DNA from 3 places in the Desulfosporomusa polytropa genome. Region 3 is predicted to be linked to each of the others. Evidence: riboswitches for the same ligand, from Rfam matches in the RefSeq annotation. Region 3 holds a riboswitch; each other region holds the start of a gene.
What was found. A riboswitch is a leader RNA that binds a small molecule or an ion and turns the genes downstream of it on or off. The one in region 3 is predicted to bind molybdenum cofactor.
Positions count from the first base shown of each region.

Region 1: another riboswitch for molybdenum cofactor. It lies ahead of moaA (GTP 3',8-cyclase MoaA); the one in region 3 lies ahead of ACZ449_RS06680 (sigma-54-dependent Fis family transcriptional regulator).
Region 2: another riboswitch for molybdenum cofactor. It lies ahead of ACZ449_RS17695 (hypothetical protein); the one in region 3 lies ahead of ACZ449_RS06680 (sigma-54-dependent Fis family transcriptional regulator).

Region 1 covers NZ_AP042400.1:3,298,648-3,309,180, forward strand. The annotation lists gene ACZ449_RS17255 (cytochrome b/b6 domain-containing protein) at 1-674, opposite strand, end outside; gene ACZ449_RS17260 (iron hydrogenase small subunit) at 687-998, opposite strand; gene ACZ449_RS17265 ([FeFe] hydrogenase, group A) at 1,011-2,270, opposite strand; gene ACZ449_RS17270 (molybdopterin molybdotransferase MoeA) at 2,446-3,684, opposite strand; gene ACZ449_RS17275 (molybdopterin-binding protein) at 3,708-4,730, opposite strand; gene ACZ449_RS17280 (MOSC domain-containing protein) at 4,769-5,203, opposite strand; gene ACZ449_RS17285 (MogA/MoaB family molybdenum cofactor biosynthesis protein) at 5,250-5,738, opposite strand; gene moaC (cyclic pyranopterin monophosphate synthase MoaC) at 5,766-6,242, opposite strand; gene moaA (GTP 3',8-cyclase MoaA) at 6,245-7,225, opposite strand; molybdenum cofactor riboswitch at 7,420-7,549, opposite strand; molybdenum cofactor riboswitch at 7,827-7,958, opposite strand; gene ACZ449_RS17300 (flavin reductase family protein) at 7,975-8,568, opposite strand; gene ACZ449_RS17305 (MBL fold metallo-hydrolase) at 8,597-9,385, opposite strand; gene ACZ449_RS17310 (GNAT family N-acetyltransferase) at 9,427-9,891, opposite strand; gene nrfD (NrfD/PsrC family molybdoenzyme membrane anchor subunit) at 9,906-10,533, opposite strand, start outside.
Region 2 covers NZ_AP042400.1:3,398,097-3,407,351, reverse strand. The annotation lists gene ACZ449_RS17715 (formate--tetrahydrofolate ligase) at 1-1,562, shown strand, start outside; gene ACZ449_RS17710 (TOBE domain-containing protein) at 1,756-1,959, opposite strand; partial or broken gene ACZ449_RS17705 (IS3 family transposase) at 2,634-3,946, shown strand; gene ACZ449_RS17700 (hypothetical protein) at 4,130-5,815, opposite strand; gene ACZ449_RS17695 (hypothetical protein) at 5,903-6,334, opposite strand; molybdenum cofactor riboswitch at 6,510-6,625, opposite strand; gene modA (molybdate ABC transporter substrate-binding protein) at 7,053-7,865, shown strand; gene ACZ449_RS17685 (Gfo/Idh/MocA family protein) at 7,989-8,975, opposite strand; gene ACZ449_RS17680 (polysaccharide deacetylase family protein) at 9,063-9,255, shown strand, end outside.
Region 3 covers NZ_AP042400.1:1,028,488-1,039,020, forward strand. The annotation lists gene brnQ (branched-chain amino acid transport system II carrier protein) at 1-152, shown strand, start outside; gene ACZ449_RS06660 (GGDEF domain-containing protein) at 387-1,484, shown strand; gene ACZ449_RS06665 (aspartate dehydrogenase domain-containing protein) at 1,535-2,320, shown strand; gene rsgA (ribosome small subunit-dependent GTPase A) at 2,546-3,625, shown strand; gene ACZ449_RS06675 (beta-class carbonic anhydrase) at 3,666-4,235, shown strand; molybdenum cofactor riboswitch at 4,357-4,471, shown strand; gene ACZ449_RS06680 (sigma-54-dependent Fis family transcriptional regulator) at 4,562-6,601, shown strand; gene ACZ449_RS06685 (molybdopterin-binding protein) at 6,919-7,944, shown strand; gene ACZ449_RS06690 (molybdopterin-dependent aldehyde oxidoreductase) at 8,029-10,533, shown strand, end outside.

The DNA.
Region 1 (10,533 bases), 2.3 Mb from region 3:
GGCACAGACGCAGTTACTTTTACTCGTACAATTTCGTTTTCAACCCAAACCGGGTTGTGATGCTCAGCCTCATGAAGTGGCTGAGTTCCGTCACCAAACATGCACAAGAACTCGCCCCAATTGTAAATGCCGAGGAAGATATGGGCAAATACACTCAGCCCCAGGACGATACCAACCACCAAGTGCACCATATCAAACCAGTACATGGCTGCTTTAGGAGCTACTGGCAGGAAGGCGTATAAGGCCCAACCAGTAACAATCAACAGTATACCACCAAACAACATCATAATTCCCATTTGTTTTTGGCCAGAGTTCATTTTACCCATCGGCGGTACCGGAATGGTTTTGCCTAATAGAATTTTCTGCGGATAGCCACCGCAAATCTTCATCCAGGCCATATCCCGCTCATCAAAGGTAAATATTCGACGAGTAAAGGCCACAATTCTGTCCAAAGCAAAGATGGTGTAAAAAATACACGATAACGTAAGAACGCAGGCACCAACAATATGGATTTGCATAATCAAATTTTGCAGATCTTCACCAAATGGTTTTAGCCAAATAAAAAATCCGGTAATGGCTGCTGGTAAAAAACCTATTATTAATCCCCAGTGAAATAGCCGCGAGATAAGAGGGTGCTTGAGTACCCGCGGTCCATGTTCATCATGATCACTCATCAATTATCCCTCCTACCCTAATTTCGTTCTGTCTACATACTTAGTATGAAACAGTTCTTCGGCCAAATTACTGAGTGGATTCTTGGCAAATTTTTCGTACACATCAGTAACTGCCTGATTGTTATGACTCTGACGGATTTTTGATTTTACATCATCGTTATAGATGCCTTGTGCCCGCATCTTGATGTATTTTGTGCGGTCTTGTACCAAATCTGTTGCAACATAGGCCCCAGTCCATAGGATGGCACCGGCTACACCCACGATTCCTATGAATTCACGCCGTGAGACCTTGACGGCCTTTTCTATATAATCATACTGCGCCATTGTGTTCCCTCCTTATGACCAAGGCAGTACAGCCTTGGCTTTATCCAGCCAGGAAGTACCCATTGGATTGATTGGCTGACCACCGCCATTAACACAGCCGGCCGGACAATTCATGATTTCGATGAAATGATACGGTGATTTACCAGCTTTGACTTCTTCCAATAGCGGTTTCACGTTTTCTTTGGTGCCATGAGCTACTGCTACTTTCAAGGTAACTTCTTTACCTGTTTTCACATCTTTCATGGTAACACTGGCTTCCTTTACGCCTTTGAGACCGCGAACAGGCTTGAATTCAAGCACATCCAGTTCCTTGCCAGTGATTACAAAATAGGCTGTCCGTAAAGCAGCTTCCATTACGCCGCCGGTATTAGCAAAGATCGTACCTGCACCACTGTACTGGGCCAAGGGATTATCCTTGTCAGTAAACTCAGCAACAGTCTTAAGATCAATATTTAACTTTTTAAACAAACGGGCTAAATCCCGGGTAGTGAGCACTACATCGATATCAGGATAGTTCCCGGTTCTGCCTTGCGTCTTCCAATACTGAGAAGCGCTGTTGAATTCAGGACGAGAAGCCTCGAATTTTTTGGCCGTGCAAGGCATAACGCCTACCATGAAGATATCTTCTGGATTAACCTTCCAAACTTCTTTAGCACCATAGGTTTTACCAAGTGCTCCAGCCATCATCATTGGTGACTTGGCAGAAGACATATTTGGCAAAAGTTCAGGATAATACAGCTCACAATACCGAACCCAAGCCGGACAACACGAGGTAAACTGTGGCAAAGGTCCTAAATGATGCTCTGCTGGCTCGCCTAACGCATAGTGGCGGATCTTACCAATAAGCTCCATGCCTTCTTCCATAATGGTCTGGTCAGCAGTAAAGTTAGTGTCAAGAACCTTAAACCCAGCCTGTTTCATTGCTCCATACATTTTTTCAGTTACCAGACTGCCGGGTTCCATGCCGAACTCCTCACCGATAGCAACGCGAACTGCCGGAGCAATTGTTGCGACAACAGTGAGCTGTTTGTTTTTTAGTTGCGCGAGCACTTTGTCAACAACGTCAACCTTATCCTTCGGTGCCCCAAAAGGACAATTTATCAAACATTGTCCACAAGAGATGCATCTCTCACTGTTGATCGTATGAACGGCTCCATATTTGCCGTCGATAGCTTCTGCCGGACAAAACGACTTGCAGGAATCGCAGCCTTTACAAGCCTTGCGATCGATTTCAATAACGCTCGTTAACTCATGCCCTTGAAATCCTTTCAAATTTAGACCTCCCCTATAAAATTTAAGATAACTTGGCTCGCATCAAACCTGTGGCGATTGACGAGAACTGAGTTAGCTTAGTAAATCAGAAAGTAAAATAACTTTCTGATTTACTAAAAAAACTATTTAAACCAATGATATAGGGTACTGCCTAAGCTTGTTTCCGTTGACACACTTATATAAAAAGTTCACTGCCGCTTCCTACCATAACTGCGGAAACTTCCTGCCCGGCTAGTAGCGGACCACTTCCCGCCGGCACATCAATTAGCGCATTACAGGCAACCATGGATTTCAGAACGCCATTACTTTGCGCGCCTGTAAGTTCTATATAATTAGTATTGTTAATTGTCTGTACTTTTGCCCGTAAAAATCTGCGCTGTGTACTTGATTTATTGAAGCTGTCTTTCAGAATTGCCGAAAATTTGAGCGGCATTTTTTGCTCAAGCCCGAGCATGATTTTAATTAAAGGCACAACAATCAAATCAAAGGTTATGTAGGCGGCGGCAGGGTTTCCCGAAAGGCCAATAATTAATTTATTATTGTGGCTTGCAGCTATCATCGGCGAACCTGGTTTCATATCAATTTTTCGAAAAATGATATCTGCCCCAATTTCCTTAAAAGCGGCTGGTACTATATCGTAATCGCCTACTGAAACGCCCCCAGTAGTAATTACTAAATCTGCTACATCTAATGCTTGGGTAAGGCGCTCAACTATAGCTGCTTTTTCATCAGGAACAATTCCCATTAACACAGGTGCTGCCCCTAGTTGTGAACAATAGGCACTTAGAAAATGTTGATTGGAATTATATATCTTACCTGGCCTGAGTTCTTCTGCTGGATCAATCACTTCGTCACCGGTACTAAGAATAGCTATTCTAGTTTTACTAAACACCGGTATTTTATCTAATCCAATTGAAGCTAACAGCCCCACAAGTGGTGGAGTCAACACCGCACCTCTCTTAGCAATAACTTCTCCCTGCCGTAAATCCTCACCGGCTCGAATGATATCATTTCCTGATTTTAGAGGATAATATAGATCGACCTTATTCTCGGTTCTTGTTACATCCTCAAATTTAATAATTACATCTGCGCCCTTTGGTAACGGAGCCCCGGTCATAACCTTGATAGCCGTTCCCGAAGTTACTTGTTTTTTAGGCATATAGCCAGCCCGCACTTCCTCAATAACTTCCAGGGTTGCAGGATTTGATGAACTAGCGGCTTCTGTATCTTTCGCCTGTAAAGCATAACCATCCAAAGGAGATTTGTCAAATGGCGGTAGATTTATAGCTGTTTGTATATCTTGACTTAAAATTCTGCCGACAGAGTCAGTCAACGCCACCTGACATTCATTAACCGGATGGGTAAATTTCAATAACAATGTCTGCGCTTCTTCTAATGAAATACCTGTCTTCATTTTTTCTACCTCCTGCTTCTTTTTCACGCACCAGTACCAAACGAACAGGCAGGATACTGACAAACCTCACATTCCAAACATAAGCCACCCATCCCAAGTTTCACAACCATTGGCCTTGTAATCTGCTGACCTGTCAGAACTAACGGCAAGATAAGGTCAAACACAGTCGTTTTGTGATACATAACACAGCCCGGAAGCCCTAAAACCGGTACTTTCCCCAAATACGCTACCATCAGCATAGCACCTGGCAATACAGGGGCACCATAGGTTACAATTTTCGCACCTGCTTTTCTAATACCACTAGGAGTCACATCATCAGGATCTACCGACATTCCCCCAGTTGTTAATATCAGCTCAGCACCATTAGCTATTAATGATTTCACCGCCTGTGCTATTTGCTCTGCATCATCAGGGACAAGGATGTGTTCAAGTACTTTGCACCCAAATCCTTCAACCTTTGCTTTTACAACTGGCCCGAATTTATCCTGAATGCGCCCATGATAAACTTCACTTCCTGTCGTAATAACGCCCACTTTATAAGGGTGAAACGCTTTAACGGCAGTAACCTCGGTTTGCTGCGCAATTTTCTCAACCATTTCTATTTTTGTTTCATCAACAAGTAAGGGGATAACCCGAACACCTGCTATCTTATCTCCCTTTTTCACAGGCCTGTTATTATTACGGGTAGCAACAACAATCTCTTCAATCATATTAATACGATTTAGATCCTCTTCATTTATAACAAGCATTCCATCATGCTCGGCGATAAGAGTAATCTTGCCTTCACTGGGTTCAGTCATGCTAAGTCCTTGTCCCTTTACGGCTCGGGCAAGACGTAGCCCCGCGTCATTTTCATGCAAAAATCCTTTTTTCATTTCCCACACATAGAGATGTTCTTTACCCAGCTTTAAAAGATCTGGTATATCTTCTTCTGTAATGATGTGCCCTTTTTTAAAGGCTTCTCCCTTGAATTCGCCTGGTATTATTTTAGTAATGTCGTGACATAGCACATTGCCTATTGCGTCTTCCACTCTGACTATCTGCATCGATTTTTCCCCTCTCGTTTTATCCTAGAAAAGTAACTTTAACCGATCCGCTCTATTGGATCACCGGCTTTTATCCATCCTGGGGTAAGCACTATGGTAAATATGCCTTCTCTAGGCATAACGCAGTCTCCGGTCTTTTCTCTGATGGCACACCCTTTGTGACACTCTTTACCGATTTGTGTCACTTCCATCAGTGTTTCGCCGATCTTAAGTTTAGTTCCTACAGGAAGCTCAAACAAAATGATACCTTCCGTAGTAATATTTTCGGCAAAACTTCCTGTTTCAAGCTGATCAAACCCCATGTTTCTAATCTTATCAATACTCTCGTTTCCAAGCAGACTTACCTGTCTGTGCCAATCACCGGCATGTGCATCCCCTTGCAAGCCTGAGTTCACTTCAAAATAACCCTTTGCGATGGCCTGCTTAGGCTCACCTTTTTTTTCACTTATATTTACTGCCAATACCTTTGCCACATTTATTCCCCCCGTATACTAACAAAAGCAACCATGAATTTTTACATTAACCCTGTCCACACTCGGAAGCTGTCCCCAGCATAATATCTAACGCATGATTAAGAGCCGGCATAATAGCTTCAAGCGATTCCCGCACTCCTTTAACACTACCTGGCAAATTAATAATAAGTGTCTTTCCCCGAATTCCGGCTGTCGCTCTTGATAACATAGCCTTTGGTGTTTTTTGCAAACCATAGTACCGCATTGCTTCCGGTATCCCTGGAACAACTTTTTCAATCACTTCCCCGGTAGCATCTGGAGTTACATCACGATGGGAAAAGCCAGTTCCCCCGGAGGTAAGTAAAAGTGCCGGTGCTAATTCATCACAGATATAACAAAGCTCTTTCACGATTTGATCTTTTTCATCTGGTATAATTTTGTAATATTCAATGCTATATTGAGGTCCTAGAGATTCCCGTATTTGCTGGCCACTCAAATCCTGCCGTTCTCCCCTGGCGCCCTTGTCACTCAGGATAAGTATCCCTGTCTTGTACATCGTATCACCTCTATAAAATAACCTTCTCTATATATCTCGCTTAACATGGCCACTTTTGCCGCCCATTTTTTCCATAAGCTTTATATCGGTAATCTCCATCCAGCGGTCAATAGCTTTGCTCATATCATAGATGGTCATAGCCGCAACACTGACACCACTGATTGCCTCCATCTCCACACCGGTTTTTCCTGTGGTTTTAACCTGGCAGCGTATGATTATGTTTGAATTTAATTCGTCTATTTCAAACTCAATGTCTACAGAAGTCAACATTAGGGGATGGCACATAGGAATAAGGCTGGACGTTTGTTTTGCCCCCATAATACCGGCTACCTGGGCAACTCCCAAAACGTCCCCTTTTTTGATACCGCCACTCTTTATAGCTTGCAGGGTAGCGGGTTGCATATGAACAACGGCCTGTGCTGTAGCTGTACGCACAGTATCATTTTTTTCACTGACATCCACCATGCGAGCATATCCGTCATTATTGAAATGCGTAAAATCCATTATTATCCCCCTATTTGGTACATCTTACGTTTATTGTCCGCACCCCAACCTTCATCCATATGATGGCGTTGTGGCTTCTCTCTAATTGCCTTGCTAAAGATATCTGCCAATTTTTCGTCGCTGGCATGATTTTGCAGTGCCAATTTTAAATTAAACTCTTCTTTGGCGAACAAGCAACCCCGGAGTTTACCATCGGCTGTCATGCGGATTCGATTGCATTCACTGCAAAAATGATCACTCATGGCACTGATAAAACCAACTGTCCCCATTCCACCGCGTATTCGGTACGATTTGGCCGGGCCATTCCCTTGTATTACTGCACCTTTATACAACTCGTATTTTTGTTCAATGGTCTCTCTAATCTGACTTACCGTCACCACCCGGTCTGTTTTATAAAAGGGCAAATCCCCTACAGGCATAAATTCAATAAATCGCACATGAAGCGGCATTTTTTTTGCTAGTTCAACAAAATCCAATATTTCGTGGTCATTAATGCCTTTCATAACCACAGTATTAATTTTTATTGGTGCCATACCCATTTCCAATGCTTTGGAAATCGAACGAATCACATCATTCAGGCTGCCTCGAGTGGTAATATATCTGAACGTTTCCGGATCAAGACTATCTAAACTGAAATTAACCCTAGTTAAACCGGCTGTTTTTAGTTCTTCTGCCATGTCAGCAAATAGCATTCCGTTTGTCGTAATCGCTATATCGTTAATCTTTGGAATTTGGGCGATATCTGCAATAAGTTTAGTAATATTTCTACGAACAAGTGGCTCTCCACCTGTCAACCTAACCTTTTGAATTCCTATCCGGGCAGCAACCTTAACGAGATGAGCAATTTCTTCCAGGCTTAGTATTATATCATGACCAAGATCTTCTACTCCCTCTTCAGGCATACAATATTTGCATCGTAAATTACACCTATTTGTAACAGAAACCCGCAAATAGTCAATGCTTCGAGCATAACTGTCAAACACAGTTCATTCACTCCCTTCCTAGATTAAATAGAACGAAATCTCTTTCAGAATATAAGATAAGACTTGGCTTGTGCCGGCGTCCTTTAGGACGCTGGCACAAGCCTTAGTCGTTCTTATGTCTACCAGAAAATATTTATATTGTCTGGTAGACTAAATAAAACTTCTGCGAGAAGCGCACAGAAGTTTTTGTCTCAAAACTCATGAAGCGCCTCCTTTCCCAGATTGGGTGGTAGTGAAATTTCTTTCACTACCCCGTGAACTAGTTGTTCAGACTGCCAGACCATGGATAACTTTAGGTCATGCAGCTCGGAGTGCCAGTTTTTATTTATTATTCTAAATACTCTTTATTGCAAAATTCGTGCCAATCAGTTTTCCTATTATCCAATCCAAGAAAACTCTTGTAAATAAAGCCTTTATTGCGTTCTTAGCTTTTGTGATATATTATTTATTTTTTTATTTTGGGAAAATCGTATCATTTTGTATCATTTTGAAATAAACAATCTTCTTTTTCATTTTGTTTGTTGCTAGTTCTTATGGACAGTTATACTTGTTGTCTGAAAAATAAAACTTCTATGCAAAGCGCACAGAAGTTTTCATATCAACAACTCATGAAGCGCCTCCTTTCCCAGATTGGGTGGTAGTGAAATTTCTTTCACTACCCCGTGAACTTGTAGTTCAGACTGCCAGACCATGGATAACTTTAGGTCATGCAGTTCGGAGTGCCAGTTTTATTCAGTTGTGAATCTATATCAATTCAATTCACCCTCATGGTTATCCAAAAATGTCAGTCCATGTGAATGGGCTTGACCTAAATATTCTCCAAATGCATAATACGAGCGGTCTGAAGCACTACTAATTAATGGATTAATCATACTAGCCATCGGGGTTCCATTTGAATCAAGAATTTCTTCATCTGCTTTGACGCCAAGAATTTGACCTATGAATTGCGTGTGAGCCCCCATTTCAATAGCATGAAGGAGTTTGCACTCAAAAGCTAAGGGAAACTCACTAACATATGGCGCGTTAACATTATCACTTCTTATCGGAGTAAGGCCAGTCACGCCAAATTTATCTGTATTTTTACCTGAAACAAGACCAATATAATCTGCTTCAGCGATATGTTGCACTGATGGTATATTAATCGTAAATGCTTTCTGCTGAAGAATGTTAGTATACGTCAATCGTGATTTTCGCAATGAAATTGCTATACATGGGGGAGCCGAACAACATATCCCACCCCACGCAACAGTCATAATATTAGGCTGATCGCTAGCATCGTAGCTTCCTACAACCCATACCGGAGAGGGCATAGCAAATAATTTAGTTCCTAGAGACTTTTTCATACTCCCACCTCTTCATTCGTAAACAATTCTAAAGTTTAATACGCATTCCATCATAAGCGACATATACATTCTCATATTTTGCAACTTCCTCAGCAAGCTGCTTTGTGGTCACTGGTTGGCTGTAATGGATCGCCAAATGAGTAATCACCGTTCTTTTAGCTCGAATTTGGTTGCCAAGATCAACGGCCTGCTCAATTGACATATGAACATGGGGAAACCAATTCTCGCCATGAAAAGTCGCATCACATATCAACCAATCAACCCCACACACCTTGGCAGCGCTAGCTGCCGGAAGCCCAGCGGTATCCGGGTAATAGGCAAGCCTATTACCCGTTGATTCCAGCAAAAAACCCGCCGTTTCTATCCCGTGATTTGCAGGCAAAGGAGTCAAGTGTAATGCACCCAAACAATATTGCTTGTTAAACTCCCATGATTTAACCTCAAAAACTTCGGACAAATTAGGGAACGCCTCTGTAAACTGTCTTACTGCACTTGGTGGTAAGAATATAGGAATCGCTTCGTTTCTAGCTAATTTAACATAATATTCAAGTTCTCCAAGTCCGCCAAAATGATCGTAGTGCCAATGAGTCATAAATATACAGTCAACTTGGGTAATGTTTTCTTTGATAAGTTGACGCCGTAAATCCGGAGAAGCATCAATAAGTATCTTGCTAGTACCGGTGTCGATGAATGCTCCACTGCGTGTTCTGGCTAACTCCGGATTGTTTCTGGCTTCCTGGCATCCCACACAATCACAAAAGAAGGAAGGTAAGCCAGGCCCTGCACCAGTCCCCAGTAATATGAAAGTTGCTTCCACGTCAGTTCTCTCCTCATTGTACCTATTCTTGTAAGATACTGTTATTTATGACATGCAATGATCATCGCAACAGGCTTACAGTCCTCTTTGTCCGGACATTTTCCACACTGCTCATCATAAGGCTCTGCTAGTGCGGAAAAATCACAAGCGACAAACCCGTTTTTTTCATAAAAATGTACAGCGTCACCTTTGGCAACTGTCGAAATCTTGTAAGAGCTGTCAATACTGTCAAAGGGAGTATGACAGTACATTTCAGGTTTTTTGAGCAATTCTTGTAACAGTTGACTGCCGATTCCCCTGTTACGTCCTTCTTCTCTTACGGCAAATACTAACAAATGAAAGAAGTTAGTATCAATTTGAGATAACATCGCCCCAGCTAACACTTTGTCATCTACTTTTACCAGTACGTGTTCCTCAATATCGCCAGCAAGACCCATACCGTAGCTTGTGAATAAATCTTGTAATTCATCTTCCTCTTCGCTAGTGGCAAATGCTATGTCGTTCATAGTAATACCTCTACTTATTTTTGTGGATTTAACCAACTAGCCTTTTCCTGCCAACGGGTTTCCAGTGCACTAGCCAGCTTGGCGATTTCTTTTCTACTCATTTCATCCTTTTCTTCACCAGGCAAAACAACTCGTACTGCAGCTCGTAAGAAATCGATTCTGAAAGAAACCCCGCCAATAAGAACCAATACAGCTGCCATAGCCAACCAATATACAGAGCTAAATAGCAAGCTAACTATCATTGGCACTATCGTTCCGAAGATAACGACTCCACCCCAAAAAGCTGAGCTAAACTCGCCACTCCATAATTTATTGGCTCCCCGCCGCGCTTCTTCGGCTGATGACAACTTCATTCCTAATACATAGCCAGGTATAGTAAATAGCTGAGCAACTAACAAAGCGGCCAATACATTCGTAATGGTAACAGTATAAGCATCCTCACCATAACCCAATATACACAACACCAGAGTTAATGCGGCAGCCCCAGTTGCAGTCCCATTGATTAGGAAAACACCAATCAGTCCGCCACCATTCCAAAAGCTTCTGCCTTTTGCTTCACCCAGCTCTACGCCTGGGTAGGTAACATAGAGCAACGCCGCTATAATAGCCAAAACCGCAACAATCGTTTTGAGCCAACCCAAT
Region 2 (9,255 bases), 2.4 Mb from region 3:
TAACTGCCATTACTCCTACCCCGCTTGGTGAAGGTAAATCCACTACGTCAATTGGTATTATGGAAGGCCTTGGCAAACGTGGCATGAATGTCGGTGGCGCGTTACGTCAACCTTCTGGTGGCCCGACTATGAACGTTAAAGGTACTGCTGCTGGCGGCGGTAACGCTTTATTAATTCCAATGACTGAATTTTCGCTTGGTTTAACTGGCGATATCAATGATATTATGAATGCCCATAACCTGGGTATGGTTGCCATGAACGCTAGAATGCAACACGAAGCCAATTACACTGATGCCGAGTTGGCTAAAAGAGGCCTAAAAAGACTGGATATTGATCCGAAAAATATTGAAATGGGCTGGGTCATTGACTTTGCTGCTCAAGGTCTTCGTAACATCATTATGGGTCTTGGTGGTAAAAAAGATGGTTTCATGATGCATTCTAAATTCGGGATCGCTGTTGGTTCTGAGTTAATGGCAATCTTGGCAGTAGCTAAAGATTTGACTGATATGCGGGAACGTTTCAAGCACATTGTAGTTGGTTATAACAGACAAGGTAACCCAGTTACTACTGGCGATCTTGAAGTTGACGGTGCTATGACTGCCTGGATGCGTAATACCATCAACCCGACACTCTGCTCTACTGTGGAAGGTCAGCCTTGTTTTGTTCATGCGGGTCCGTTTGCTAACATTGCAATTGGTCAGTCCTCAATCATTGCTGACCGTATTGGTCTTAAATGCTTTGATTATCATATTACTGAGTCTGGCTTTGCTGCCGATATCGGATTCGAAAAATTCTGGAACGTTAAATGCCGCTTGAGCGGACTTACTCCAAACGTTTCTATCCTGGTAGCAACTGTTCGCGCTCTCAAAATGCACGGTGGTGGACCTACCGTTATTCCAGGTCGTCCGTTGCCTGACGAATATACTAAAGAAAACCTGGGTCTACTCGAAAAAGGTTGCGAAAACATGGTACATCTGATCAACATGATCAAAAAATCTGGAATCAAACCAGTTGTTTGTATCAATGCTTTCTACACTGATACCCCGGCTGAACATGCTTTGGTTAAGAGAATTGCTGAACAGGCTGGCGCGCGCGCTGCTGTTTCCCAACACTGGATGAGTGGTGGCGAAGGCGCTCTTGATTTGGCTGATGCAGTTATGGATGCTTGTAAAGAAAAAGTTGATTTCAAATTCCTGTATCCGCTGGAAATGCCACTTCGTCAACGTGTTGAGAAGATTGCCACAGAAGTATATGGCGCTGATGGCGTTGACTGGGCTCCGTTGGCTGAGGAAAAAGCTCAGAAATTCGAGTCTGATCCTAAGTATGCCGATTACTGCACCATGATGGTTAAGAGCCACCTGTCCTTGTCGCATGAACCTACCTGGAAGGGTGTACCAAAAGGCTGGAGATTGCCGATCCGCGACATCTTGGTCTATGGTGGTGCCAAATTCCTCTGTCCGATGGCTGGTGCAATCAGCTTGATGCCAGGGACTAGCTCTGACCCTGCTTATCGTCGCATTGATGTTGATGTTAAGACTGGTAAAGTTAGCGGTTTGTTTTAAACCACTCTTAAAGGTGATACCTGTTGCTGTGAAGTTATGGCTCATGATTCCAAAGGGATACCGGTAGTGACTGCCAAGTAGAAATTGATGAAATCGAAAAGTGTAGATAAAGCTAAAACAGAGGCATTGACTAACCCTTACTTTGCGGGGTGAGTCAATGCCTCTGGATTTATTGGCAGGTACGTGGTTACAATTATTTAAGAACCATCATCTCAGTAGCCTTTACCAAAGCCGTAACCTTGTCTCCAGGAGCTAGGTTTAAGTCTTCAACAGAATCTACCGTAATGGCAGCTACCAGTTCGGTACCCTTATAATCCATGATGACTTTAGCCATAACAGTCCCTTTAACAACTTCTTTTACAGTGGCTTCCAATTTGTTTCTTCCGCTAATTTTCATTGTAATCAACACTCCTTAGTTTTTTAATATCCTTGTAACTAGTATAGCATGTTATATGACAAAAAACAATAAAATTACCCATTTAATCCTAAATTTAACCGTATTTAATCAAATTAACAATATAAATCTATATATCGCCGGATATCGCTAATTTAAGATGATTATCGCTAACAATTACGTACTGAAATAATGGTTATATTGGTAAGTGTTCGTTGGTTTGCTAGATCGGCGGCAACACCCCTCCTGTGGGACATGGCAGGGCTAACTGTTTTCAACATAAGCTAACATAAAGTACAATTGAGTTGTGTAAATGAAATAAAAAGAGGACTATCGCACGCACGATAGTTCTCTTTTTAATATATCAAAGTATAAGATTTGGGAGTCGCGGAGGCATTATAAAACAAGGGGTGTCAAGTACAAAACCCGGCACAGGCAGCCGTAAGGTGGTACCTCGGTATCCCTCGTAACCCCCGTAACCCCCCGGCCTTTGCCGGAAAAAGCGTTCCGCAGGAGAAAAGCCGGGCGGTATTCCGTTAAAAAATCCGTACTGTTTGAGCGTGAACCGGTACCCCGATAATGGACACTATTATAAAGTCCGTATCGGGGTTTTTGTATGTTCATAGAACGAATAAATGTATATAATGAAATTATTAATTACCGGAGGCGGAATTTTAGTGAGTAATATATTCTATAGCGAATCGGATCAACACATCCTTCTGAGAAACCCCAATGTAGAGAAAGTAACTGACCGCTATATCTCGTATCATTCCGATTTTAAAATTAGAGCGGTCAAAGAATACTTATCTGGAAAGAAGCCTAGACAAATTTTTATTGACAATGGCTTCAATCTTCAACTAATAGGAGACGATAAACCATTTGTCTGTATCAAAAGATGGCGTATCATTTTCAAACAGCGTGGTGAGCAAGGTCTGAGAGAAGCGGGACGAAGTTCAAAAGGTATCCGTTTAACAGGCAGAGAGTCGTCCATTGAAGATAAGTTAAAAAAGGCCGAGGCCAAAATTTATTTTCTTGAGGCAGAAAATGAATTGTTAAAAAAGATACGGGAGAAAGAAAGAAGGCGTTAAATGCTGCAGAAAAGTTCCAAATCATATATCGAGTCATACGAAAGTATCCGAAGTATCGTATGATTAGTTACTTATGTGAGATAGCACAAGTTAGCCGTAGCGGGTTCTATGCCTGGCTGAAGGCAGCACCTAGTCGATACCAGAGAGAAGAGCATGACAGAAATGATTATAAACTGATTGAAGAAATATTTATTGCTACTAAAAGAAAGGGTGGCTGGCGCACGATAAAGATGAATCTAGAAAGAGAGTACGCAATTCTTATGAATCACAAGAAGATTTTGCGTATTATGCGAAGGTTCCAATTGGTTACGGTGGTGAGACGGAAGAATCCGTATCGAAAAATGGCAAAGGCAACTCAACCTCATAAAACGGTATGTAATCTGCTAAAGCGCAAGTTTGATCACCACGAGCCGCAAAAGGTCATGTTAACCGATATTACCTATCTATATTACGCCGAGGGGCGTAAGGCTTACTTATCGGTCATTAAAGACGGATCAACAAGAGAAATTTTGGCTTACCATCTATCGACTTCTCTCGAAATGGGTCTTGTGATGAAAACGCTGGACCGATTACAGGAAACTTTGGGCGGAAACATCCACCCTGACGCAATTATACACTCGGATCAGGGATTTCATTATACACATCCTGAATTTCAGTGCAGGGTGAAAGAATTATTGATAAAACAGTCCATGTCTAGGAAGGGCAACTGTTTGGATAACGCATCAATGGAGTCATTCTTTGGACATATGAAGGATGAAATTAATATAAAAGAGTGCCAAAGCTTTACTGAAGTTCAGAATAAGATCGATGAATACATTGAGTATTACAATTGCCAACGTTACCAATGGGGATTAAAAAAGATGACCCCAAATCAATATCGGGATCATCTTATCGCTTCCTAAAACGGATTTCTTCTCACTGTCCTAATTTAGGGTACCAGTTCACGTAGCGAGTTTGCGGATTTTAGGAATATCGCCCGGCTTTTCAGCTTTTGGAGGCTTTGGGCCTAGACCTTTTGTTACTTTTGGGGCAATGCCAAAAGTAAAACCCTTCTCCTTGTATTCAAATTCGTAATTAATGCTGGTTCATAGTTCGACAACACGGCCGATATCATTATGTACTGTGGCATTTCTTGCTGCTGTTTCTGCTGCATAGTCCGAATCTGCAGCGTTGACCATCTGGTGAATGGTAAGGGCAATATTAGTATTAGGCAAAAACACTAGATGCTTATTATAATAGCGAATTGGTTTGATCATCTTATAAAAGCAATCGTGGCTAAATTTGCACCGAACATTGGCAAAAATAATATCGGCATGGATAATCAGTGCTTCGTCAAAGTTGCTTGTGTCGCCAAAAAGATATACAAAGTGGGGGAGTTTGCGCTTTAACTTGGCTTGCCAGTTTTCAGAACCGCCGATAACCAAGGCATGAATAGTGCTTAGTCTTTTTAAAGCCGTCTCTATATTGTAATGTTTATTGGATATTGCTGCTTTAAAAATAGTATCAGAGTGAATTGTTTTTATGTCTGCGATTTTTCGAGGGTGATCTTCGATTTGCGCAAGTTTAGTTTTAAGCAGTTGATTTTCCTTGGTCAATGCATTTAACACGAATTTTTGTTTAAGAATCAGATTGTTAATCTCTTCTTCCTTTAAGGCTAGTAAATTAGTTTTTGCAGTCAAATCCGCGCTCATTCTTCGGACCTCTGTTTCACAAGTCTGAAGCTGCTTTTGAAGATTATTCATTTCAGCATATGGAAATGGGGCATTGTGTTCAAAATAATATTTTTTCGTTTTCTTATATTCTCTTACGAACTCAAGTAAATTTAAGCCAAACATTACAAATTCAGCACAATCTAATTCCATCTCTTCTTTGCTTTGTTTATGATTAGAGCGAAATAACTCTGCAGTCATCTTAACAATATAAAGGCGGCAAAGAAGTTCTACATCTCGCTCCTTAACCTGCGTCAAGAGTTTTGGGGAAAACAATGATATTCCTGCTATTGACGACAGATATGCGCTGCAGTGGGCCAAGCCCTCCCAGCAGTGGTCGCCGTTCCAGGGATCGCGATAATTATGAAAGACTTTTTGATATATCAAATTTTTTAGATAGCGGGCCACTTTTTTTACTGATGCTTTATTCAGTCTGCCTCGTAATTGTTGAATTTCGCTAGTACCATCAAGTTTGCTGGCAAGTGTTTGGATAATAGATAAAGTCTCAGGAGTTGATACAATTGCCTTTTTTCCTAGAGCACATGTCATAAACATTGCGAATTTTAAGGAGGCCTGCGGTGGTAAGTCGATGGCTGGATACAACGCAATGAAAGTCTGGAGATATTGTGTTGCGGCGCCTGTAAGAAGATTATGGTGCTGACTATTTTGGGTGGATTCAGCGTAATACTCCGGCTTAACAGCTGTTGATAAATCGATTGTTTCGGAGTTCTTTATGTAATAGTGCAAATCATTCCAGTGTTTTGTTAGGCTGCGTAATAGCTGTTCGAATAAGGGAGAATCGCGACCATCTTCTATAGCCGCAAGCAGCACCCCTAAATATTTTACGGCATAACATTGCCGTTCAATACCGCTGGTAGTGAACAAAGGGTAATTTGCATAGGGAGAAAGGGATGCTGCGGTCTGGTAGCGTGTTTTATCAGTTTCATAGAGTGCGTCAATCTCCTTGTATGCCGAGGTTGTATCGGCAGCGAGTTGAACAAAAAGTGGAAGCGTATCTACAGAGACATTGTCGACTATTAAAGTGAAATCGGAAATCTTCATAAGGCATCACCATCTCTTATGTAATCATGTATTGTTAAATTTCCTTTTGGAGCTATTTTAAAGCAGAACATGTGCTTTGTAGGGGCTTCATTTTTGAAAGATTCGTAGCGTATGCAAACTGCGTTTTGCTGTGAACTGGTCGGGGTCATTTTGGTACGCTGCTGCATTTTTTTTTGCACTGTGTTCGACACTTTCCTGTTGGTAAGACTCAGTAATAATTGTACCTTGCTTGCCGTTAGCTGCTTGTATTGCTGATTTGATTGCAAGAAGAGATTTCGTAATATTTTCAAGGTTGTTTGTCAACGATACAATGGTATTGGCATAGGCCTCAAAAGTGAAGTTGTTCTTAGTCAATTTAGCTTCTTGGAGGGTTTTATAGGTGTCCACAAGGAGTTCCTGAAATGCGTGTTCTGAATATTCTAAGTCAGTTAACGTGTAGCAACCGGGTTCGCAGTCGACCAATAGCATGATTTTTCCGTTTTTTAAAATATCGCTGTGGGTATGGACTCGCTCGAACATAATTTTTCCTCCTATCAAAATAGTGTTATTGACATACAAATGTTCTAGGGTGGAGCATATGCAGGATAGTAAACTTCTAATAAATCAAAATTGCCAAGCTTATCCGGGATGGAAAGGCTTGGCAATGAATTTAAGCAGGCGCAAATCGGATCATAAATAGGCACAAGGAACTGCGCCGCTTAAAATATTGCTCCTTTCCAAAAGGGAGATATAGCCGTTTCCCGCTATACCGATCGGCCGGTTACCATACCTTGAAGGATTAGGTAAATCGGCTAAGAAGCAGACTATTCAATTGTGAGAACTTGAGATAAAAGGCATTTTGATAACAAGAACTAACATAAACAAATATAAACAAGTATAATACTATTATATTTGCTGAGATTATATAAAGCAATAGGGTTGGTATATATTGAGTAGAAAAAATTTAGTTTAGCGATAATGCCGGTAAATATGGAATTATGCCTGTAATTACTGAGTTTTAAGGCTGAACAAGTGTTACTTAAAGAAGTATTTATTATATGGTAATTGCTTGCAATTACCATATAATAAATACTATAATAAAGTTATGTTAGTTTATGTTGGTATAAATTTGTTTATTTTTAAATTAGGGGCGGTCAGGTCATAGCATGGAATTGTGTATTAAAAGATGCTGACAGACATGAGCTTGTCCTGGAGAAATAGCAGCCAGCGCTACTGGCAATGCGAGGGGGAGTTATCTGTGAAAGAGAAGGTTGTAGTTAATTGGCTGTTTATACTGGTTGCAGTTCTGGTTGTCGCCGGAACAATTTGGGCAACAAAGCCTGTTGTCCAAACGCCGGTAAAACTGACCGAGCCTATGGAAATTAATATTTCTGCTGCGCTTGGGCTGAAAGATGCTCTGCAGGATATTCAAAAAGAATATGAAGCGTCTAATCCAAATGTAAAACTTGTATTTAATCTTGGTCCTGCTGGAGTTTTACAAAAACAGTTAGAACAGGGTGTCATGGCAGATATATTTATTTCTGCTTCACCGAAACAGGTGAATGATCTGCAAAACCAAAATCTCGTAGTAGCTAGTACCCGAAAAATACTGGTTAGTGATAAATTGGTACTGGTGGTTCCGAAAAACTCTCAATTGAAAATCGAAGGTTTTCAAGATTTAACAAGGGTCACAAGGTTTGGTATGGGCGAGCCGGGGACTGTGCCGGCTGGTCAATATGCTATAGAGTTACTTAAAAATATTGGTATATGGGAAGCTGTTAAAGATAAAGCCGTACAGGCTAAGGATGTTCGCACAATCATTGCCTATGTTGAGACAGAAAATGTTGATGCAGGAATTGCATTTTCGACGGTGGCCGCGTTAAGCGATAAGGTCAAAGTAGTCGCGGCTGCGCCAGATGGGTCGCACACGCCGGTTACGTTTCCAGCAGTGGTTATGGCTAATTCTAAGCATCCCCAAGAAGCCGAAGCCTTTTTGACATATCTTTGTAGTCCACAAAGTGCAGCAGTCTTTAAGAAATATGGTTTTACTTTTGTTGGTTCAAACCAATAAAGCAGATGATATTGTTAGTAGGTTAACGTAAACGGCCTTGCCTCCTGTGTTGATCAGGAAGCAAGGCCATTAGTATGACTGTTTGCCGGTATTACAATTACCTGGTTTAAGCTATGCCGCTAGTTAATCCTCACAAGGGAACCTTAGCCCCCAGTCGGCACGGGCTGTATCCATTAATCGCATTACTGCTAGGGTATTTTGATGAGTCATGATATCACTCTCCCTTTTTTTAGCGCGCAAACAAGTGACCGTTTCCCGTATTTGATATTCAAAACCATTAATCTCAAAGGGTGAATCGACAGTGGATTGTGTACCATCGTTTTTTTTCAAAGTAAAGTTTTGGAGTGCGGAAAAGTTGGGGAGAATAATCTGGCCTTTAGTACCGAAGACCACAGCTTGTGGTTCGATAACAGAGCCAATGGTTGTAATTAAGTGGGCAGTCATGCCGTTTTCATAAGCTAACATGATACTATTAAATTTATCTGTGCCATATTCGCCCATAATGGCACTTGAGCACATCTGGGCAGGCTGATAGCCTAGCAGCATGGTTGCCACCCCGAGGGCGTAAACACCGATATCCAACAAAGCACCTCCGGCCAGGTTAGGATCAAATTTTCTTACATACCTCGCCCCGGTGGGGGCAAAGCCATATTGGGCCCTGAAATGAATTATGTCCCCAATAGCACCTTCGGCGATAGTTTTGCTAAGCTGCTGGTAGGCTGGGAGAAATTTTGTCCAGAAGGCTTCCATCAGAAACAAATTTTTTTCTTTAGCCAGTTGAATAAGGGCAGTAGCTTGCTCTATGTTGACAGTAAATGATTTTTCACAAAGAACATGTTTGCCATTCTCTAAACAGAGTTTCACGTTTTCATAGTGGGAAGAATGTGGGGTAGCAACATAGATAACATCAATCTCGGGATCACGCACTAACTCTAAATAACTACTATAGGCGCGTGGTATACTATAACTTGTGGCAAATTGACGGGCAGATTCCTGGCTGCGTGACGCGACAGCTAAGAGAGTGCCGCAATCGGGTAACTGGGGAAAAGTGTCTGCAAATTTTTTCGCAATCGTACCTGTTGATAGGATACCCCAATTTATCTGTGTCATGATAAAGCCTGCCTTTCAGGTAGAGTTTAATTTCTATTAAAGTTAGTTTATAATAGAAATTAATATAAAACAAGAAGAGGGATTCATATGCAGATCGGAAAAAAGGTAGTATGCCACCAGCTTATTTGCCTGCTTGTCGGACTTTTGCCTGTTATGTTTGCCAATAGTGCATCTGCCCAGTATCTTAACGGTATTCCCGTATTGTTATATCATCATGTGAGTGAGGACAACAGTGATTTACCGAATTTAACGGTGACACCGGCAGAGTTTGCACGGCAGA
Region 3 (10,533 bases):
ATGAGTCCTTCATTCAAAACTTGTTGGCATTGTATCATATTTTTTTACCACTGTTTGCTATTGGAATGGGTTGGGTACTACCGATGCTTGTTGGGCTATCTTTGGGCTGGCTGATTGTGGTCTTTCAAAAAAATCCAGCAAGATCATGTTAGAGTAGCCTTAATGAAATTATTATATCTCTATGTACACACCCAAGAGAGTTTTTGTTAAGATTTGTAAGACTCATGCAGGATATATTGTTTTTGATGAAGAAAATAGTCATAGATTACTAGTAAAGTAATCTATGACTATTTTGCTTATATACTGCTTTTATTAGATATTACTAGAGTTATTGAAGGGTGTGCTGAGCAATTAACACTTTGCATATGATTCAAATGAATATTTTTATGGTACTAGTATTGTCTAGTATTGCTGTACATGCTTATCTTTTTTTTGAAGAAAAGAAGCAAGCACTGAGGTCGTTTTGGGTATTGCTGTTTTTAACAATAGTAATTTTGGTATTAGAAATTTTCAGTGTAGTGCTTAATTCTAGTAATTACATTAGTTTTATTAATGCACATAAGTTGGTAGATACATTAGGTTTTGTGTTGACACCGTTGGTACCAATATGTGTGGCACTGTATGTATATAAAATAACGCACCAATACAAAAAAATAAATATAAGTATGGTGCTTTGGCTAAGTGTACCGTTTGTTATACATAGTATTCTATCATTAGGTAGCTGCCAGTTTAATTGGATTTTTAGTATAAGCAATGAGAATATTTATGTACGGGGACCACTGTTTTTTGTTTCACCATTAATAAGCTATTTTTATTACACAGTAAACCTTCTATTGCTATATGATAGCCGCAAGAAACTTACTAGAGAAGAACTAGTAAGTTTCAGTTTGCTTACAACATTTCCCGCGGTGCTGTCTAGCATTCAGTTGTACTATTTAATATATTTAACGATTTGGAATAGTGTAGCGATTGCTGTTATATTTAACTATATTTTTATTGTGTATAGACAGATCAAGCTTGATCCATTAACAGGATTGGGTAACCGCATAGCTTATGATGAATATCTTACAAATTTGCGTAGAAAACGTAATATTGTTGTAGCAGTGGTAAATATTGATCTGGACGATTTTAAAAGCATTAATGATATGTTAGGACATCATGAGGGCGATAAAGCATTGCAGTTATTTTCGCGGCAGTTAGAAGCTGTTTTCGCAGGAAACGGAGTTTTCCGTATGGGCGGTGATGAGTTTATTGTCTTGCTCAACGAGAATGATAGAGAAGTAGTAGAAACATATATAAAAATACTAATTGATAAAATCAATGCATATAACGAAAGCGGCAACCTGTCATATCGTATTGAATTTAGTTATGGCATAACCATATATAACAATAACTATAATGATATACAGGAGGCTATTCAACTTTGTGATAAGCTTATGTATGAACAGAAAGAAAAAAAGAAGTTAGTAACGGCGGTTTTGTAGTAATTTTAAGATATATAATCCAACAACTTGAAATGAGGTACATGCATACCATGGGGAAAATTAGACTAGCACTTATTGGTTGTGGCTATCTTAATGAAATTGTAGCTAATGCCTTGAGAGACGGTTATCTGCCAGAATATGAACTTATTGCAGTTATGGGAAGAGACTACGATCATGCAAATGCATTTGCCAAGCGCCACAACTGCAAGGCCTGTGCCGATATTGCTGAACTTATGGCGATGAAGCCAGATTACACAGCTGAAGCTGCATCGGTAAAAGCCATACAGGAATATAGTGAAACAATATTGAACGGTGGCTCAAATATCGTTGTGCTGTCAATCGGCGCCTTTGCAGACAGGGAATTCTACGAATGCATAAAAAATACCGCCGCTCAGAACCAGCGACGTGTATACATTGCCAGTGGTGCCGTAGGTGGCTTTGATGTACTGCGTACCGCTGCGTTGATGAGCCCGATTACAGCTTCCATTAGCTCGCAGAAAGCGCCGGCTTCGCTTAAAAATACACCGTTGTTCACTGATGAATTAATGGATATCATGTCGCCGCAGCAGGTATTCAGCGGGACAACCAAGGAAGCAATCGCCATCCTGCCAACCAAAGTAAATGTGGCAATCGCGACCGCTCTTGCCAGCGCTGGTCCGGGAAATACAACCATGAATATCACCGCCGTACCGGGTTTCAAAGGCGATGAATACAAGATTGAAATCCAAGGTGAGGAAGTACGCACCGAGCTCAACATCTATTCCCGTACCAGCGCAATTGCCGCCTGGAGCGTCATTGAAGTTTTGCAAAATGCCGTAGCGCCGATTGTATTTTAGGTAATGTTTAAAAATTTAGTTGTCGTACGATAATTGTCATGCCGGTCCTATGATTTTACGGCTGTTGTGCTATACTAAAAATACAAGGAAAGGAGTTGGATATTATGGTTAAAGCATATATTGCGGAGTCGGTATCAAATGGGGAGGTGCTTGCAGGATAACAACTGCCTTTTTGCCCTCCTTACTGATTTTTAATTTGAGATAACCGATGGGGGGACAAATAACATGAGTAAAACTAATTTATATACAATTGGACTGACCGAATTATTGGAACAAGAATCAAGACTTTATGCTGGGTTATACATAGCACGAGTGTCAGTTCAACACAAACATTTATATAAAGTCATTACTGAAGAGGGTGAAATGACGGCTGAGGTTTCAGGTAAGCTCGTCTTTACCGTGAAAGATAAGAGCGATTATCCTACGGTTGGAGATTGGGTTATGGTTGACCGTATTTGCGACACTGCTGGTCATGTTATCATTAATGTGATTCTGCAGCGCTCAAGCATGCTTGAGCGCAAGGCGGCCGGAACAGCGCAGGAACGTCAGCTTATAGCCGCCAACATTGACACGATCTTTATTTGCATGTCACTAAATAATGATTTTAATCTGCGGCGGTTGGAACGCTATCTGGCTATCGCGTGGGATAGTATGGCTATCCCCGTGATCATACTTACCAAAGCAGACCTTTGCTCTAATTTATCTGAAAAACTGTCTGAATTGCGTCCGATTGCCCCAGGCGTCGATATACTTGTAACGTCTAGCCTGAGTGAGGAAGGCTATGTTGAGATTACGAAATATATTGACGTTGGTAAAACGGTGGCATTTATCGGCTCGTCAGGCGTTGGCAAATCGACGTTAATCAACCGCTTGGCAGGCACCGAAGTATTTGTAACCAAAGAAATCGATCAATATGATAAAGGACGCCATGCAACAACACACCGGCAACTGATCGTGCTTCCAATAGGCGGTGTAGTGATCGACACTCCTGGTATGCGTGAATTGCAGCTAGAAACTGCCGATTTGTCTAAAGCCTTTGCCGATATCGAACAATTGGCGCAAAACTGCCGTTTTGACGACTGCAGCCATCAGAATGAGCCTGGTTGTGCGATAAAAACTGCTATTGAAACCGGTACCCTATTGATCGAACGCCTCATAAGCTACCAAAAACTCCAGGCCGAGTTGACCTATCAGGGAATGAACTCACGCCAGCTTGAACAAGCAAAGGTCAAACGGATGTTTGGAAGTCTTGGCGGGATGAAAGAAGCAAACCGATCAATAAAAGAGAAGAACAAACGCCGATAGTTATTTGCAGTAAACCAGATAGTATAACAGGAGATTCGTTATGAATATTTTAGAACAAGTACTAGCAGCTAATAGTAATTTCATGGAATATTTAGTGGAAGGAGCTATTCAAGATTATCCCGAGAATAATAAATTGCCTAATCGGCATTTAGCGATTTTTACTTGTATGGATACAAGATTAGTAGATTTTTTAGAGCCAGCAATGGGCATCAAACGTGGCGAAGCAAAAGTGATAAAAAATGCCGGGAATTCGGTGACTGGTCCGTTTGAAGCTACGATTCGCAGCTTAATTGTAAGTATCTTCGAGCTGGGTGTAAAAGAAGTAATGGTGATTGGGCATTTTGACTGTGGATTAGCTCATACAACAGCTGACAGTCTTATTCAAAAGATGTTAGCACGTGGAATTTCACCAGATGCCATCAAAATGATAGAAGCAGAGTTAATAAATTGGATAGATCACTTTCATCATCCGGTAGATAATATAGAAGAAGTAGTTAGAAAAATCCGTAATAATCCACTTATCCCTAAGGATGTACCTATTCACGGCTTGATATTTAATCCGCATACAGGACAACTTGAGGTTATCGTGGACGGCTACCAGCATGTATAATGGGTGAGTTAGCGTAGTGGTCTTTTTTGAAATTAGGTAAAGGGATTTCCAGTATATTCAAACCTATTTACTTGATGTGCAGGAGTTTCGTCATAAATACCGAATACTATAAACTGAACTGAATATTCAGTAACTCCGAATTTGGTGGGCTAAAGGAAACTAAGACCATCAGGTCAACGGGTTTATTGGGAAACCGATAAGCCTCCCGGTGCGGAAAGGAGTCAGTGCTAGTTATTGAGACAGAGCGCTCGTCCTTTTGGCGTGCTCTGTTTTTTGTTTTTTTCGGGAAATGGTATTTTGAAAAATGAGTACAGGAGGATGAACTTATGGCTATGTATGCCGAGAACACAGTTGATGGTACTTGGGCCGGGTGGCTAAAATTTACAGCCACTCTAAAAAGTGCTGACAAAAGTTATAAGTACTCGGTTAGACCAGAAATTTTGGACTCATGGGTAAGGTGTCGCCAAGCCAAGGTTAATCCCAATGATGAAGCAATTCATCACCGATTGGAAACTGCTAGTCTGCAGGTTATGTTGCGGAAAAATAAGGACCTTATTACTATTGCTAAGCCATTTATGGATAACTTGTATCAAATTGTTGCAGGCTCTGGATTTGTTGTGGCACTAACTGATGTGCGTGGCTATGTTATGGAAATTTTTGGCGATAAGGATACCCTGACGAATCCAATGACTGTGAGCTTTTTTCAAGGAGCAAGTTGGAGTGAAGCTGAGGCTGGTACTAACGCCATTGGTACAACATTGGTTACAGGGAAGCCGATTCAGGTTTCAGGATCTGAACATTACTGCCGCAAACATCACTGTCTGACCTGTTCGGCAGCCCCGATACTTGATGAGTGGGGAAACGTGCTAGGAATTTTAGATGTTTCCGGCAAATCGACTGCTGCGCATCTGCATACACTGGGGATGGTTATGGCGGCAGCGGAAGCAATTATGGCGCAGTTGGGGATTCGCAAGAAAAATAAGGAACTAAGTGTAATTAATAACCGGTTGACGAATATTTTCAATACGATGTCTGATGGCGTAATTATGGTGGACAATAATGGAGTTATTAGCGAACTGAACCCTGTTGCCAAAAAAATACTTGGTTTTGGTATAAATAAGTCTGAGGATACCCGCGGAGTTCAGGTGGAAAGTATTTTAGGGACTAAAAATACTTTTGTTCGAAGGATGCTAATGTGCAAAGAATCCTGTCCAGATACTGAAGTCTTGCTGGATATTAATGGTGAAGTCAGTCAATTTTGGGCTTCAGGGGAGCCTGTTACCGATGAACAGGGAATTGTGACAGGCGGCGTTATTATTCTGCGGCCCATTAAACGAATTCAAAATTTGGTGAATCGTTTTAATGGAAACTATGGGACCTTGCAGTTTAGTGATATTATTGGCGAAAGTAAAGCCATTCTGGAAGCCGTCAGGATAGCCTCTCTTGCTGCGACCTCAATATCCAGCGTGCTGCTTCAAGGCGAAAGTGGTACAGGCAAAGAGATATTTGCCCAGGCTATCCATAATCGGAGTGAGCGTAATGCCGGGCCTTTTATCGCGGTAAACTGCGGAGCCATACCTCGGGAACTTATTGGCAGTGAACTATTCGGCTATGCCGATGGTGCCTTTACCGGGGCTAAACGCGGGGGCAAGCCAGGTAAATTCGAACTCGCCTGTGAGGGAACGTTATTTTTGGATGAAATCGGCGATATGCCATTAGAGCAGCAGGTAGCGCTCTTGCGGGTATTACAGGAGAGAAAAGTAAATAGAATTGGCTGTGATAAGGTAATTCCTGTTGATGTAAGAGTGATTTGCGCTACCAACAAAAACTTATTGAAAGAAGTCGAAAAAGGGACGTTTCGCAAAGATTTGTATTATCGATTAGATGTTATATCTATTACAATACCGCCGCTGCGAGAACGTTCAGAGGATATAATCGCATTATTTAATTACTTTTTGGAAAAGCTAGACAAACATGGTCGAAATTTCGTAGTTACTACAGAAGTGGTTGACCGAATTGTGCATTACGATTGGCCGGGGAATGTGCGTGAACTTCAGAATGTGGTAGAACGGATTGCCAGTCTGACAGAAGGGCAAATAGTAAATCTAGAGAATTTGCCGAAAGAAATATGTAATTTGCAAGCAGCTGTTACCGATACCGAGAAACAGACTTCTTCAATCCATTACGCTGCAGAATCCTTTTGTGGGAGAGAGGGGCGGCGTTTTATGCTAGAGGAACATGAACGACAGGAAATTCTTGAGATGCTTTTTACCCATAGAGGAAATGTTAGTCTGACAGCGCGAAGCATGGGAGTTTCGCGAAATACCTTGTACAGAAAAATGAAACAGTACGAAATATATAAATAGTGGATAAAACTGTCACTTTTATGTGACAGTTTTAAGTGACACTTGTGAACATATTGAGGTACATGTAGCAGAATTTTAGAGAATCAGCAGGGTGAAACCCTACTGATTCTTAATTTTTTGGGAGGTATTTATAGTTGGTATAAATCTTGCAGTTATATATTACAAATATTTAGTATTGCAAGAAATTACATAGGTATATATTCCGCAGTAAAGAAGTTTGCAGGCGCAGGTAGGTGATACATTGCCAACGCACCACCTACCTGCAAAAATATTTAACACGTTGTATGTAGATGAGAATCAGCTAAGGAGGGCAATCAATGAGAGCAGTTTCTGTATATCAGGCAGAAGGTATGGTTCTCTGTCATGATGTCACTGAAATTATTCCGGGAAAACGCAAAGGCAAAGCTTTTAGGAAAGGACATGTTATCTGCAAAGAAGATATCCCGAGGTTGCTGGATATTGGCAAGGAAAATATTTATGTCTGGGAAGTAAATGCGCAAACTATTCATGAGAATGATGCAGCAACCAGATTTGCTAAGGCCATAGCAGGGCAAGGTCTACACTTAGATGAGGCTTCAGAAGGTAAGGTCGAAATAAGAGCAAATACTCTTGGCTTGCTAAAAATAAATACAGAAGCATTGGAAAGGATCAACGATATTGATCAAGTGGCCGCAGCTACCTTACACACGAATCAGATGGTGGATGCGGGGAAAAAGGTTACAGGCTGCAAAATTATTCCGTTGGTGATTGAGGCCGAGAAACTTCAACAAATTGAACAAATTGGGATTGATTACTATCCGGTGGTGGAGGTCAAACCTTTGCAAGCCTGTAAGGTGGGTGTTGTCACTACCGGTAGTGAAGTATATCATGGCCGGATCAAGGATTGTTTCGGACCAGTATTGGCGGATAAGTTTGAATATTTGGGAAGTTCGATTCTGCGGCAGGTATTTGTACCTGATGATATTTCTATGATTGCTAAAGCTATTCATGGTTTGCTTGCCGAAGGTGCCGATATGATTGTGACTACCGGTGGTATGTCTGTCGATCCAGATGATGTAACACCTTCGGGCATCAGGGCCGCAGGAGGACAGATTGTTATTTATGGGGCGCCTACACTGCCGGGCGCGATGTTTATGCTGGCGTATTTAGGAAAAGTTCCGGTTCTTGGCTTACCAGGCTGTGTCATGTATCACAAGAGTACGGTGTTTGACCTGGTAGTTCCCCGCCTGTTAGCTGGTGAAGAACTATCACGCAAAGATATTACCAGACTGGGGCATGGTGGGTTATGTCTAGTATGTGAAGATTGTCGTTACCCGGAATGTGGCTTTGGCAAAGGCAGCTAATCATGGTAAGATTATGCGTATTTCGGGGATGAAGAAATCCCCTGAAATATAGATTATTGAATAATAAAGGAGACGAGAGAGCAGATGCAAAAGAAAATTCTGATTATCAATGGTTTGCCCAGAACGCTAATTGTTGATCTGGAAGCTAGTTTGGCTAGTGTGCTCCGGGAACAACTGCTGTTGACTGGTTGCAAGGTTGGCTGTAATCAAGGTCAATGCGGGACTTGTTCAATTATTATGGATGGCCGAGTAATACGGTCTTGCGTCACGAAGATGAAAAAGGTTCCTGATGAAGCCAATATTACAACCATTGAAGGATTGGCTACACCTACTAACCTCCATCCGCTGCAAGTTGCCTGGATGGCCTATGGCTGCGCTCAATGCGGTTTCTGCAGTCCGGGATTTATTTTGTCAGCGAAAGTATTGCTTGATGAGAATCCCAGCCCCACTAGAGAAGATATTCGCGCATGGTTCCAAAAACACCGCAATGCCTGCCGTTGCACAGGTTACAAACCTCTAGTTGATGCTGTTATGGCAGCTGCTAGTATTCTCCGCGGGGAAATGCGCAAAGAAGAACTGATTTTCAAACCTGTCGGCAACAAAATTTACGGCACAACTTATATTCGTCCGTCTGCCTTGCAGAAAGTTACCGGCACTTGGGATTTTGGCGCCGATGTTTCGCTGCAAATGCCTACAGGAACTTTGCGGTTAGCTCTTGTTCAAGCAGAAGTATCTCATGCGAATATTAAAGGCATTGACACCTCAGCAGCTGAGAAAATGCCTGGTGTATATAAAGTAATTACCCATAAAGACGTAAAAGGCAAAAACCGAATTTCCGGTCTGATCACTTTCCCGACTAATAAAGGTGATGGCTGGGATCGCCCCATTCTTTGCGATGAGAAAGTATTCCAGTTTGGCGACGCTATTGCCATAGTTGCCGCAGATACGGAAGAACATGCCCAAGCTGCAGCTAAAGCGGTAAAGGTTGATCTTGAAGTATTGCCGGCATACATGAGTGCTCCTGCCGCAATGGCACCTGATGCCATTGAAATTCATCCCGGAACCCCTAATGTTTACTTTGAGACTGGTGTGGTAAAAGGCGAAGACACTAAGCCCGTTATGGATAGCGCCGATGTTGTCATTGCAGAAGTTGAAACTTACTGCAGCCGTCAGCCGCATCTTCCGCTTGAGCCTGACTGCGGCAGCGCCTATATTGATGAAGAAGGCCGTCTGACTATTCATTCTAAGAGTATCGCATTACACTTGCACCATGCAATGATTGTCGCCGGTATTGGTATTGAACCGGAGAAATGCCGCCTTGTAGCCAACCCGACAGGTGCTACTTTTGGTTATAAATTTAGTCCAACTAATGAAGCTTTGCTGGGCGTTGCCTGTCTTGCTTGCGATGGTAAGCCTGTTTCCCTTATCTTCAACATGTTCCAGCAAATTACCTATACAGGCAAGCGTTCACCTGCACTTGTTAAAACGAAACTTGCTGCTGATAAGACAGGGAAAATTTTGGCAATGGATACCAATTGGTGGCTGGATCATGGTCCGTACAGTGAATTCGGTGACCTGAACTGCATACGGCAAGGGCAGTTTACCGGTGCTGGTTACGATATTCCGAAAATCCGCGGTAAAGGCAAGTGTGTATGCACCAACCATGGCTGGGGATCTGCTTTCCGCGCCTACGGCTCGCCTAAAGCCTTCTTGTCATCAGAAATCTGTATTGATGAGCTGGCCGAAAAACTCGGTATGGATCCATTGGAATTGCGCTATAAGAATGTATATCGCCCTGGTGCTACCACGCCGACCGGCCAGGTACCAGAAGTATTCTGTCTGCCGGAAATGCTTGACAAACTCCGTCCCCACTGGGAAGAGGCCAAGAAACGTTGTAAAGAACTTTCAACGCCTGAAAAGAAACGCGGCGTAGGCTTATCACTTGGAATATATGGTTGCGGTCTGGATGGTGCGGACAGTTCGCAAGCTTGGACAGAACTTAATCCGGACGGCACAATAACTGTCGGTAACTCCTGGCAGGATCATGGTCAAGGTGCTGACCTTGCTACTTTGACACATTCTCATGAAACTTTCCGTCAGATGGGGATTACCCCTGATCAAATTAAGCTTGTCATGAATGATATGGCTTTCACACCAGCCAGCGGTCCGTCCGGCGGCAGCCGTCAAAACGTTATGACTGGTAACGCCACCAGGGTTGCCAGTGAAATGCTGGTCAATGCTATGCGTAAACCTGACGGCACGTTCCGGACTTACGACGAAATGGTAGCTGAAAAAATTCCGCTCCATTATAATGGTTCATGGACGGCATCCATGTGCAGTGACTGCGATCTTGAGACCATGCAAGGCAACCCGTTCGCCATTTACATGTATGCACTCTTTATGCCTGAAGTTGAAGTCGATATGAAGACTGGTAAAGCGACCGTAGTTCGGTTTGTAACTGTTCAGGATATCGGAACACTTACCAATAAAACAACCTGCGACGGTCAAGTCTACGGCGGTTTGGCTCAAGGTATTGGTCTTGCTCTTACTGAAGACTTTGACGACCTCAAAAAGCATACCAGCCTTGTT